One region of the Glutamicibacter sp. NPDC087831 genome, then DNA from elsewhere that is predicted to be linked to it. Evidence: riboswitches for the same ligand, from Rfam matches in the RefSeq annotation. Region 1 holds a riboswitch; each other region holds the start of a gene.
What was found. Region 1 has a riboswitch for S-adenosylmethionine ahead of ACIOJF_RS07850 (acyl-CoA dehydrogenase family protein). Riboswitches for the same ligand answer to the same signal wherever they lie in the genome.

Region 1 (3,981 bases):
GCTCGCCTTGGCCGCCATCGGGTTGACCCTGGTGGTGCGCGCCGGAGGCATCGACCTGTCGATTGGCGTGGCCCTGGATCTGGGAGCCTTGGCCAGCGCTTGGCTGATCCATGACGGCTACCGTGCGTGGGTGGCCGTGGTCGGCGGGCTGCTTTGCGCCTTGGCGGTGGGAGCGGTGAATGCGCTGCTGATCGTGATCCTGCGAATCCCGGCTTTCCTGGCTACGCTGAGCGTGTGGTTTGCCGGCACCAGCGTGCAGCAGCTGCTCACCGGCGGCGGCGCACCGATCTACCTGTCGGCGCCCCTGGTGCCGGACGGTTTTGCCGTGATCGGGCGCGGATACTTCCTGGGCATTGACGCCGCCATCGTCAACGCGGTCTCCATCTCCCTGGTGGTGGCCCTGCTGCTTGGCATCACCCGCTACGGGCGGAAGCTGACCATGGCCGGCGAACAGCCGAGCGCCGCAAGAATATCTGGCCTGCGGACCAATGCGCTGATCGCCAGCGCCTACCTGTTGTGCGCGGTGATCGCCGGATTCGCCGGAGTGGTGCTGGCAGCACGCTCCAACGGATATGTCCCGGGCAGCGGACAGGCCTATCTGATGGATGCCATTGGCGCGGTCTTCATCGGGGCAACCATCAGCCGCTACGGGCGAGTGTCCGTGGGCGGAACGCTGATCGGCGTGGTGATTTTTGGCCTGCTGGATAACGGGCTGAACCTGATTGGCCTGTCCTTCTTCTGGCAAGACCTGGCCCGAGGGCTGGTTCTCCTGTCCATCCTGCTCGCCGCCGTGGTGCTCGGGAGGGCCAAGAGTCGGCCGGCCACCGGCATCTTCGCGCTATTGCGCACGACCAAGCATCAGGCACTGACGAACACCGCGAAGGGAAACAGAAAATAATGGGCAAGCGCATCCACCTTAACGCCTTTGACATGACCTGCGTCAGCCACCAGAGCCCTGGGCTGTGGCGGCACCCGCAGAATCGAGCCGACGAATACAACACCCTTGAATACTGGGTGGATCTGGCCAAGACCCTGGAGCGCGGTGGCTTTGATGCCCTGTTCCTCGCCGATGTACTTGGCATCTATGACGTGTACCAGAATTCCAGCGGTCCAGCCTTGCTCGATGCCGACCAGGTGCCACTGAACGATCCCTTCATGCAGGTTTCCGCCATGGCCGCGGCCACGAAGAATCTCGGTTTCGCGGTGACCAGCGCGCTGACCTATGAGCGACCCTACGCGCTGGCCCGGAAGTTCTCCTCGCTGGACCACCTCACCCGCGGGCGCATCGGTTGGAACGTGGTGACTAGCTACTTGGAGTCGGCGGCCCGCAATCTGGGCATGGCCAGGCAGCTGGATCACGACGCCCGCTACGACATTGCCGATGAATTCATGGACGTGGTCTACAAGCTCTGGGAGGGATCATGGGAGGAAGACGCGGTTCTCAAGGACCGCGAACGTGGCGTCTACACCGACCCTTCCAAGGTGCATCCGATTAACCATCACGGCCAGTACTTCAACGTGCCGGGCATCCATCTTTCCGAGCCTTCCATCCAGCGCACCCCGGCGATCTTCCAAGCGGGCGCTTCTTCGCGCGGCCGGCGCTTTGGCGCGCAGCATGCCGAGGGCATCTTCCTGAATTCGATCAATACCGCGGTCACCCGCCGCCAGACCGATGCGATCCGCGATGAGTTCGAACTGGTGGGTCGGCCCCGGGACGCCGCCAAAATCTATGCGCTGATGACCACTGTGGTGGCTGATTCAGACGCGCAGGCGCAGAAGCTCTACCGCGAATACCAGTCCTATGCCTCGCGCGAAGGTGCCATGGCATTCTATGGCGGGTGGTCGGGCTTGGACCTGAGCCAGTACGCGCCGGATGAGGAGCTGCAATATCTGGAAACCAACGCGGCGCGATCGGCGGTATCGATTTTCACTACAGCGAATCCGCAGCAGAAGTGGACCCCGAATGCCATCGCCGACTACCTCGGAGTTGGCGGCATCGGACCGGTGCTCGTCGGTTCGCCGGAAACCGTGGCGGACGAAATCGAGCGTTGGGTGGATGAATCAGGATTGGACGGGATCAACTTGGCCTATGCCATCACCCCAGGTTCCTTCGAGCAGTTCACCGATCTGGTGGTTCCCGAGTTGCGGAAGCGCGGAAGAACTTGGGCAGGATACGAAGGCAACACCCTGCGCGAATATCTGGCGGGTCCCGGCACGACGCGAGTGGCTGACGATCACCCGGCAGCCGCCTATCGCGGGGCTTATGCGGGAAAGGCCTCGGCAGCGGAATCCCAAGCGAGCCAAACACCTGAAGCTGTACTAGGCGCCCGGTGACACATGAGGAAATATGACGGCCACTGAGGCCCCTGTGAAGGCCTCGAAAATGTCGATTCATGACGATGTTCCGTCCTATGACATCTTCCCTGCCAAGCGGAGGCCGTCGGTGCTTCACTGATGGAGAACAACCCATCCAGAGCGGCTGAGAGACCTGGCTCCGAGACGCCGCAGCAAGCCTGCACTCCGCAGGTAGTGCTAACGCCAGGTTCGATGGATCCGCAGATTTTCTGCATCCTTCGGAATCCATAGCCCAAGAGGAGAACGAAGATGACTGTACTGGATACCCAATTGCCGCGCGTGCCCTACACCGGCACTGCTGATGAAGCTGAACTGGCTCATTGGCGCGACGTCGCCCAGCAAGTAGCTGACAAGCTGGCGGCTGACGCGCTCGAACGCGACCGAAAGAACGCCCAGCCTTTCGCCGAAGTGCAGCTGCTGCGCGAAGCCGGGTTGCTCAATCTCTTGGTGCCTGCAGAATTCGGCGGAGCCGGAGCCCATTGGGAAACGGCTTTCGAAGCGGTCCGCATACTGGCCGCAGCCGATGGCTCCATCTCGCAGTTGCTGGCTTACCACTACATCAACCAGTCCGGCATTGCGTTCTACGCCCCAGCAGAAGCGCAAGGGGCATGGTGGCAGCGCACCGTGGAAGGTGGCTGGCTCTGGGGCGATTCGGTGAATCCAGTTGATCCGGATTTGACGCTGAGCGCCGAAGGGGACGGCTACCGACTGAATGGAGCCAAGCGATTCTCCACGGGTTCCGGTGTTGGCGAGGTCATCGTCATCAACGCGCTGGTCCAGGGCGGAGAATACGACGGGCAGATTCTCGCGTTGGTTCTGTCACGCGATATCGATGGCTTGGAAATCGTTGACGACTGGGACTACCTGGGACAGCGGCTGAGCGCGTCGAATTCCTTGAAGTTCCACAACGTGCGGCTCGAAGCAGGGGACTTGCTGGGATTCGTCACCGATGAACCGGTCTCCACCCTGCTTACCCCCGGTATCCAGCTGGCCTTCGCCAACTTCTACCTGGGCATCGCCCAGGGAGCACTGGAGCGCGGCAAGCAGATCTTGCTGGGCCGCAAGAACGCCTGGCTGTTCTCGCAGGCAGAGACCTACTCGCAGGACCCGATCTTCCAGCGCACCGTCGGAGAGCTCAAAGCCCGCACTGCAGCAGTGGCGGCGCTGACCGAGAAGCTGGGCCGGAAATTCGATGCCCTGCTCTCGAAGGCCGGGGAAGTCACCCAGCCCGAACGAGCGGCGTTGGCCGTGGAAATTGCTGAAGCCAAGGTGGTCTCCACTGAGGTGGGAGTGGATGTGGCGAACCGGATCTTCGAGGTGACCGGTTCATCTTCGACTGCGAACTCGGTGGGCCTGGACCTGTACTGGCGCAATGTGCGCACCCATTCGCTGCACGACCCAGTGGACTACAAGAAGATCGAGGTCGGCGCCTACTTCCTGCGCGGAGAGTCCCAGCCGCTCTCGCTGTACACCTAAGAAAACTTCTCCCGGATTGGACTGAACGATGACTGTACTTGCAACTGGCAATCGACTCGCAGGCCTCAAAAACCGCTTCGCACCGCTCTTCGCGCGCATTGCGCAGGGTGCAGCTGAACGCGACCGCACCGGCGAATTGCCCTACCAGCA
Region 2 (3,981 bases), 170 kb from region 1:
GGGAATCCGTGGTGCTGGGTTATCCAATTGGTGATCCTCGGGCTAGTTCGGTGTGCTGGCTTCTAGCGCCTGGGCGCGCAGGACATTCTTCTGCACCTTACCAGTGGAGGTGCGCGGCAGATCCTGCGGGAAGACGATGGTGCGCGGCACCTTGAAACCGGCCAGCTTTTCGCGGGCGAATTCAATCAGCGTTTGCGCGTCCAGGGAGGATCCGCTGGCGCGGATGACATATGCCACCGGACGCTCGCCCCATTTCTCGTCCGCTATGCCGATGACGGCCAGGTCCAGCACCTCAGGGTGCGAGGCCAGCGCCTGCTCCACCTCGATGGTGGAGATGTTCTCGCCGCCGGAAATGATGATGTCCTTGGCCCGGTCGCGCACCTGGATGTAGCCATCCGGGTGCATGACACCCAGATCGCCGGTGTGGAACCAGCCGCCATGGAAAGCTTGGGTAGTGGCCGCTTCATCGCGGTAGTAGCCGATCATGACGTTATTGCCGCGCAGCACGATTTCGCCCATGGTCTGTCCATCCGCCGGGACATCGTTCATGTTCTCGTCAACAATGCGTGCGGACTCGGCGGTAATCATGCCAACGCCTTGGCGGGCGAGCTTCGCGGCCCGGTCCGGGCCATCGAGGGCATCCCACTCATCCTGGTACTCGCACACCGTGTACGGTCCGTATACCTCGGTGAGGCCATATACATGGACTACCTCGATGCCCAGCTTCTGCAGCTTGGAGATGATTGCCGGGGACGGGGGAGCTCCTGCGGTGGTGATGCGCAGTGGCGCATCGAGCTGGTGGGCGCGGGTGGAGTCGGCGATGATGGAGCAGACGGTCGGAGCGCCGCACAAGTGGGTGGTTCCAAGATTCTCGATGGCATCCCAAACGGAATCTTCGCGCACGCCGCGCAGGCACAGGTGGGTTCCTCCCGCTGCGGTGACGGCCCATGGAGTGCACCAGCCGTTGCAGTGGAACATCGGCAGGGTCCACAAGTAGCGGGTCTTGGCCGTGAAGCCCTGGTGGTGCGCTTCGCCCAACGAGTTCAGGTAGCTGCCGCGGTGCGAGTAGAGCACGCCCTTCGGCTTGCCGGTGGTGCCCGACGTGTAATTGAGAGTGATCGGAGCCCGCTCATCGGCGATGGCGTAGGGAAGTCTTTCATCCGAGGCTTGTGCGATTAGCTCGTCCAAGGTGGCGTCCACGGGCACGTCCGGACGTTCTCCGGCGTACTGGTCATCGGTGATCTCGATGAGCGCCTCCAGCGTTGGGTTCTCGCGGCGCAGGGTCTTCGTGTTCTCCAACAGCTCTGTGTCGGCAAGCATCAGCTTGGCAGCAGAATGATCAATGATGTATTGCAGCTCGTGGGCCGAGAGTCGGGTGTTCAGGGCAACGAGGACTGCGCCTGACAGCGGTACGGCGTAATGCGCCATGAGCATTTCGGGAGTATTCGGTGCCAGCACGGCCACGCGGTCGCCCGGCTCAATGCGAGCCTTCAGCGCCTGGGCAAAGCGGTGCACCCGTGCTTCGAATTCTTCATAGGAGAAGATGCGAGTTCCATGGATGACGGCGGTCTTCTTCGGATAGGCCTCGACTGTGCGTTCCAAGAAACGCAGTGGGGTCAATTCTGAATGGTTGGCCTGAATCTCTACCATGGTGTGGCTATTCCTCAATCGTCATCGATGGTTACGGAGAACAATAAGCAGGAGTGTGACTCAATGCACTCCATGACCAATAGTGGCATGAACCTCAGCGTCATGCCGGGAAACCAAGTTTCATTACGGTGGGCGGTAGGGGATTCGCGCCAGGGCCCCGAGCCCAGGGGAGGCGTTAGTGTTCTGCCGAATCAAGGGCGGCGGAAGCCTGCTGCGATCATGGGGGCCGAGGGGTTCAAGAAGCGCGGCGCATAGCGAATAAAAGGCTGCCCAAGGACTTCTGGTGGGGCCTTGGATCGAATATTGCGTCGAATATTGCGATTTGCGAAGTGAAATGTTTGACGGCTGTTCGTCATGAGCCATATCGTTTTAAACAGAATCAAGAGCATCAGCTATAAGCCCTGGCTTGCTGATCGGCAACCCTCTCAACGGTAGTGGGGTGCTCCAGGTGAGGATTCGGTTCCACGCAAAATGTGCTGGAACAAGTACCGCACACGGCGCGGAACTTCAGCCCAAGCGGCTTCGAGTAACGAGAAGCCAATGCTTGCAGGCTACTGCGCGGTGGGCAAGACCCAAAGGAATCGAGCCATGTCATTGAATCTTGAACTTGACCCGTTGACCCTGCGCAAGGTTTTCGCTCAGCATCCATCAGGGGTAGCCGCCCTCTGTGCAGAACTGGATGGCGTGAAGACGGGACTTGTCGCTTCATCGTTTACCGTGGGAGTTTCCCTCGAACCTGCACTGGTGATGTTCGCCGTGCAGAAGTCCTCGAACACTTGGCCAAAGCTGCGCGAAGCTGGCCGCATTGGCGTCTCGGTGCTGAGCGAACGCAATGATGGTGTCTGCGCTCAGATTGCCTCGAAAAATGGCGACCGGTTCCGCGGAATCGATACCTATTCCTCGGATCAGGGCGCGCTCTTCGTCAACGACTCAACGTTGTGGTTGGAGACTTCGATCTACAACGAGGTCGAAGCGGGGGATCACTGGGTAGTCCTGATGGAAGTCCACGGGCACCGCACCTCCGAGCACTCGCCACAGATCTTCCATGATTCGCGGTTCCATTCGCTGCCGATTCCTGAGCTCGTATAAGCGCTTCGCATCTTCCAAAGCTCCGGCCAGATCAAAACATCGATCTGGCCGGAGCTTTTTGAATTCCGGTTAGGCGGGTTGAGCCGTTCCCCGCAGCCCTCGACACCGGCAATGCCCGTTCTCTCACGCCACCCAGAAGACGTGGCAAGATGGCTGGCAATCTCATGGCCTGCCTTCTTGGGCCAGCTGCCCCAGGCATTTGGCGATAACCTCGTCATCAAAGTATCTGTCGCGAGAAACCTTGAACTCGCCATATCCGCCACCCGTCTGGGCCGTCGAACAGAACCACGCAGATAGCTCATGGATCCTCGCTGCACGCTGGACCAGAGCGGCAGAGAATTGCCGGCAACCCTCGCATGGGGCTTCCGAGCCATGCAAAGGCTGCGCATCACAAATGAAACCGGCGCTTTATGGCGTCTTCACTGGCGCGCGTCGCGGACGCGAAGTGGCGAGAGTGCGCCGGCAGCCCAGTCGCTGATCCAGGTTCGCCCGCCGAGTCGTTGCACACATTAAGTTATCCACCGCCCCCGAACGCAGAAACCCTAGCCGATTGTGGACTACTGGAAGATCCGGCCTTGCTGGCGAATTTAATCCACGGTGACTTAGGGTTTTGTAAATTCACCAGTATCCACAAGGTTATCCACAAAACTGTGGACAAGACGTGGGCAAATGTGTACAAAGGCTGAAAAACCCCGGGAACTGGGCGATTAAGGGTGTTGATAACCTTGGGTCGGTTGGCGTGAGCTTCAATGAATTAAGTTTCTGTCCACAGGTGTGCGAATACAAACAACCAAGTCAACAGATATTAATGATACGTAGAGTGGGGTAATCCACAGAGTTCTCCCCAGACTGTGAACAGGGAAGTCCACAGGTAGAGGAGTGTTATCCACATATTCTGTGGATAATGAGGTTTACGCCTGTTAATAACAGCCCTAGTGTTGGGTTCGGGAGAGAAATATCCACAGGCGCCTGACATCCAAATGTCCGTATCGACTGACACGATGAAGCGTTGCCATGAGGCAAGGATAATTTTTCCCAGCGGGTCAATAGGGGATGGAAGTGTCTGCAATGAGTGCTGAGCCGGTTTACGAAGGACGAGATTCCGACGCAGGGCGCAAGCCGCCACAGGATATCGAGGCCGAGATGTCGGTCCTCGGTGGCATGATGCTCTCCAAGGACGCCATTGCTGACGTCGTTGAATCCATTCGCGGCACCGACTTCTACCGTCCCTCCCACGAATCG
Region 3 (3,981 bases), on a different contig from region 1:
CCTGGTGCCTTGTGGTTGAGGATCGATCCCGAGATGACATAGCTATCCGAGAGAACGGTGTCTTTGATGGCCTGGCGGTCGATTGCAACCTGCAGTGCCTGGCGGACTTTGACGTCTTCCAGCTTTCCCGAGCCAATGCGCACAGCTGCGTGGTTGGTGGTCAGGTCCACCCCTTCGGCCGCGTAAACCTTGCCTCCGCTGGAGGCCAGCACCTGTTCGTCTACCGGCTGCAATCCTCGGACGAGATCCACCTGCCCGGACTGGGCGGCGCCGGCACGGCTAGCGACCTCTGGAAGGTACTTGATAACCAAGGTATCCAGGTAGGCATCACCCTGGTTTGGGGCAGTTTCTGGCGCCCAGGCGTAGTCATCTCGGCTGCTGAACACGACTTCTTCATCAGGCTTTTCCGATTCGAAGACGAATGGGCCGGAACCAACAATTTTGGAGATGGAAGACTGCGCGGCATTGTCCAGTTCAAGGGTCTTCGGGGACACCAAACCAGCAGTTACGGAGGAAGTCGACCTAAGGAAATTGGCATCTGGCCGCTTGAGCGTGACCTTGACCTTGTTGTCCCCTACGACCTCTGCCGACTTATAGGCAGCAAAGTCAACGTTTGGCGCAATCTGGGCAGACTTGATTCCCTTTCCAAGGGCATCCAGGTTCAGCTTCACAGCCTCAGCATCCAGCGTGGAGCCGTCTGAGAAAGTGACACCGTCGCGAATGGTGAAGGTAAACTCCGTCTGGTCTTCATTGGCTTCGAATTCGCTGGCGATCCAGCCAACCAGTTTGCCGGCTTCCACATCGTAGTAGGTCAGGCGATCAAGCACTGAGTTCAGAACATTCGCTTTCTCATAGAAGCGTGCTGCCTGAGTCTGCCAATTGTTGATAGGGGTAACTTCAGCGAAGGTGAAGGTGCCACCTTCAACCGGAGTCCCTGGATCGGCTGCTGCTTGCGCTGCGCCCGTCTTAGTGGCGTTGCCTCCGCAAGCGGTGAGCGACAAGCCCAGAACGGCAAGAATCGCAGTGGTCTTCAGTCCAAAATGTGCTGTACGCATGATTTCAAATGTCCTCTCGGTTGGTGACCCGAGGATTACGCCTAGATTCGCTGCACGTTCTGCCATGATTTGTGGGAATACTCTTGGCGAGTTTCTCCCGGCAGACCGTCATGAAAATTAGCAATCTCCATCGGTCCTGGCCTTAGCACCGCTCCCGTTCACGGGTGGTTGCTGCGACTTCAACGAGCCAGGTCTCTCGGTCGCTCTGGATGGGGTGTCCGGCTGTACCGGCCGAACAATTCAAGTCTGCAACCCGTGAATTCAGCAGACAAGCGTTACGTAAGACAGCGGTCATGAAGTCACACAACGCATCCTGAAATGCCCGATGTTCGTCATATTGGGCGTAATGCTCCGTCACAAGTCCAAGGGTTAATCATCTTGACGGGAAATCCTTGACGCTGCCAGCCTCGGCGGAGATAATGTGCCATCTGGAGCGCGAAGAGGCCCGGCACCTGTCGGTGCCGGGCCGCTTCGCGCACGCCGATCAGTGCAGCGCAATGGCAGTTCCGTCAGGAACCGGAGACCGGGGTGAGCACTCCCTGGACCAGCGGATCCTCGGTCGTGGCCAGGTACTCCTGCAGCCGCGGATCGGAGAAGGCTTCCACAAGCTTCTGCGCATCGGCGCTCTTGGCGTACTCCGCGCCCATGATCAGGCGGGAGGCGAAGGTCTTGGGCGGCTCGGGGAACAAGATCCCCTGTTCGCGGTCGACCTTGCCGGCGTCGAATTGGGAGACGTAGCCGATGGCCGCGCCAACATCGTCGAGCATGCGCGGCATCGCCAGCAGGTCGGCTTCCTTCAGCTCGAAGCCCCGGGGGTTATCGATGACATCGGAGATCTTCGCGGTGCGCGGTTCGATGTCAGGGTCCAGGCCGAGCAGGCCCTCGCGTTGCAGCAGCCACAGCGCCTGGCCCTGGTTGGCCACATCATTGGGCAGCAGCAGCGAGGCGCCACGCGGGATGTCCTCGACCGAGTCGTAATGGTTCGAATAGAGCCCGAAACCCCACTGGAAGAGCTCCACCGTGGGTTCCAGCTCAACCCCGGCGGCCTCCGCGGACTGCTCCATGTACCACTGGTGCTCGAAAATCGTGGCATCGAATTGGCCGCTGGCCACCGCCTGGTTGGCCTGGATCGGATCCTGAAGCCCGACCTTCTCGATTTCGATGCCGTAGTCCGGGGCGATCTCCTGCGCCACGAAATCCAGGATCTTCTCCTCGCCGGCCATGGCCGGTTCGAAGTGCACGGTGAACTTCGTCTGGCTTCCGGCGGCCGAAGCAGCGGCAGGGGCGGAGCGCTGCTGGCCCAGCAGCACACCGAGGATGAGGGCGGCCACGGCCGCGAGGGCGGCGATGGTCCAGGGAAGGGCATTGCGGTTCTTGCGCAGCGTGAAGCCGTGGTCGTGCCCGGCGTGCGGTGTAGTCATGGTCTCGCTCGTTCGTTCGTCGATGGTATTCAGGGACGCGCCAGGGCGCGGGCGATGCGGTCGCCGAGGAATTGGACAATTTGCACGGTCAGGATCAGCACCACGATGGTCGCCAGCATGACGTTCATGTCGAAGCGCTGGTAGCCGTAGGTCACAGCGAGATAGCCGATGCCGCCGGCCCCGATGGTTCCGGCGATGGCCGAGTACTCGATCATCGAGATGGTGTTCAGCGTGATAGCCGAGGCCAGGGCCGGCAGCGCCTCGCGGATCTGGGTGGTGCCGATGATTTGCGCGGTCGAACCGCCGGTCACCAGCCCTACGGCCAGGTTGTGCCTGGGCAGGTCGTTCAGCGCGTTCTGCACCAGCCGGGCGAAGAACGGGATGCCGGCAATGGTCATGGGCACGGCGGCCGCCGCAATGCCGATGGTGGTGCCGGTGACCCATTTGGTGAAGGGGATGATCGCTGCCATCAGCACCAAGAACGGCAAGGAGCGTCCCATGTTGGCGATCCAGCTGAGCACCGCATGCAGGCGCGCCCGAGGGAAGAGCCCCTGCCGATCGGTGTTGTACAGCGCGATGCCCATCAGTCCTCCGAGGCTGATGACCAGGGCCATGACGATTCCGACCATGGCCCACGTCTGGCCGTAGGCCGGCAGCATCAACTCGGGCAATTGCTGCCACGGAGTGTCGGTGCCCACCGCTGCGCTTTCAAAGGGGATTCTCATGCGTTGGCCTCCACCAGTTCGTGGTTGTTGCGGGCAAGGCTGCTTGGGTCGGTTTGCAGGCCCCACCCGTCCAGCAACCGGATCAGGTACTCAGGGGCTGCGCCCCGCACGCCCAAGCGCACGCGGCCCAAGGTCCCCTCATGGTGCGCCTCGACGGCGCCGCCCAACAGGGCCACCGCGATCCCGTGTTCGATGCCCAGACGCGAGATCCAGCCGGGATCGACCCGGTCTTTGCGGTAGGCCACCGTCACTGCGTAGTCGAAGCCTGCCGGCAGGTCCTCGGCCCGCAGCGGCAGCAGCTTCGCCCCGGTCTCCGAACCCGGGGATGCCACCAGCTCATGCAGGGCTCCGTGCTCGGCAATGCGTCCACCGGCGAGCTGGGCGACCTCGTCAGCCACATGCCGCACCACATCCATCTCATGGGTGATCAGGATGATGGACAGTCCCAGGTCGCTGCGCAACGAATCCAGCAGCCCCAGCACCTGGTGGGTGGATTCGGGGTCCAGGCCCGAGGTGGCTTCGTCGGAGAGCAGCAGCCGCGGGCGCAGGGCCAGGGCCCGGGCGATGCCGACGCGCTGCCGTTGCCCGCCGGAAAGTTGCCCGGGATAGGCGTTCGCTTTTTCCAGCAGCCCTACCCGGTCCAGCAGCTGGGCCACCCGTTGCTGCATTTCATGGTGAACCACCCCGAGGTTCCGCAGCGGAAGGGCCACGTTCTCGGCGACGCTCAGCCGGCTCAGCAGGGCCGAGTTCTGGAAGATCGTGCCGATGGCGCGGCGTTCG

Region 2: another riboswitch for S-adenosylmethionine. It lies ahead of ACIOJF_RS07110 (flavin reductase family protein); the one in region 1 lies ahead of ACIOJF_RS07850 (acyl-CoA dehydrogenase family protein).
Region 3: another riboswitch for S-adenosylmethionine. It lies ahead of ACIOJF_RS13530 (ABC transporter substrate-binding protein); the one in region 1 lies ahead of ACIOJF_RS07850 (acyl-CoA dehydrogenase family protein).

The regions. Positions count from the first base shown of each region.
Region 1 is NZ_JBIUVH010000002.1:299,726-303,706, forward strand. Features, by position in the region: gene ACIOJF_RS07840 (ABC transporter permease) at 1-898, shown strand, start outside; gene ACIOJF_RS07845 (LLM class flavin-dependent oxidoreductase) at 898-2,334, shown strand; SAM riboswitch class I at 2,464-2,554, shown strand; gene ACIOJF_RS07850 (acyl-CoA dehydrogenase family protein) at 2,605-3,831, shown strand; gene ACIOJF_RS07855 (acyl-CoA dehydrogenase family protein) at 3,860-3,981, shown strand, end outside.
Region 2 is NZ_JBIUVH010000002.1:131,685-135,665, forward strand. Features, by position in the region: gene ACIOJF_RS07100 (PaaI family thioesterase) at 1-27, opposite strand, end outside; gene ACIOJF_RS07105 (long-chain-fatty-acid--CoA ligase) at 43-1,650, opposite strand; SAM riboswitch class IV at 2,028-2,144, shown strand; gene ACIOJF_RS07110 (flavin reductase family protein) at 2,239-2,739, shown strand; gene dnaB (replicative DNA helicase) at 3,808-3,981, shown strand, end outside.
Region 3 is NZ_JBIUVH010000004.1:114,118-118,098, reverse strand. Features, by position in the region: gene ACIOJF_RS13530 (ABC transporter substrate-binding protein) at 1-1,055, opposite strand, end outside; SAM riboswitch class I at 1,180-1,271, opposite strand; gene ACIOJF_RS13525 (MetQ/NlpA family ABC transporter substrate-binding protein) at 1,565-2,476, opposite strand; gene ACIOJF_RS13520 (methionine ABC transporter permease) at 2,506-3,201, opposite strand; gene ACIOJF_RS13515 (methionine ABC transporter ATP-binding protein) at 3,198-3,981, opposite strand, start outside.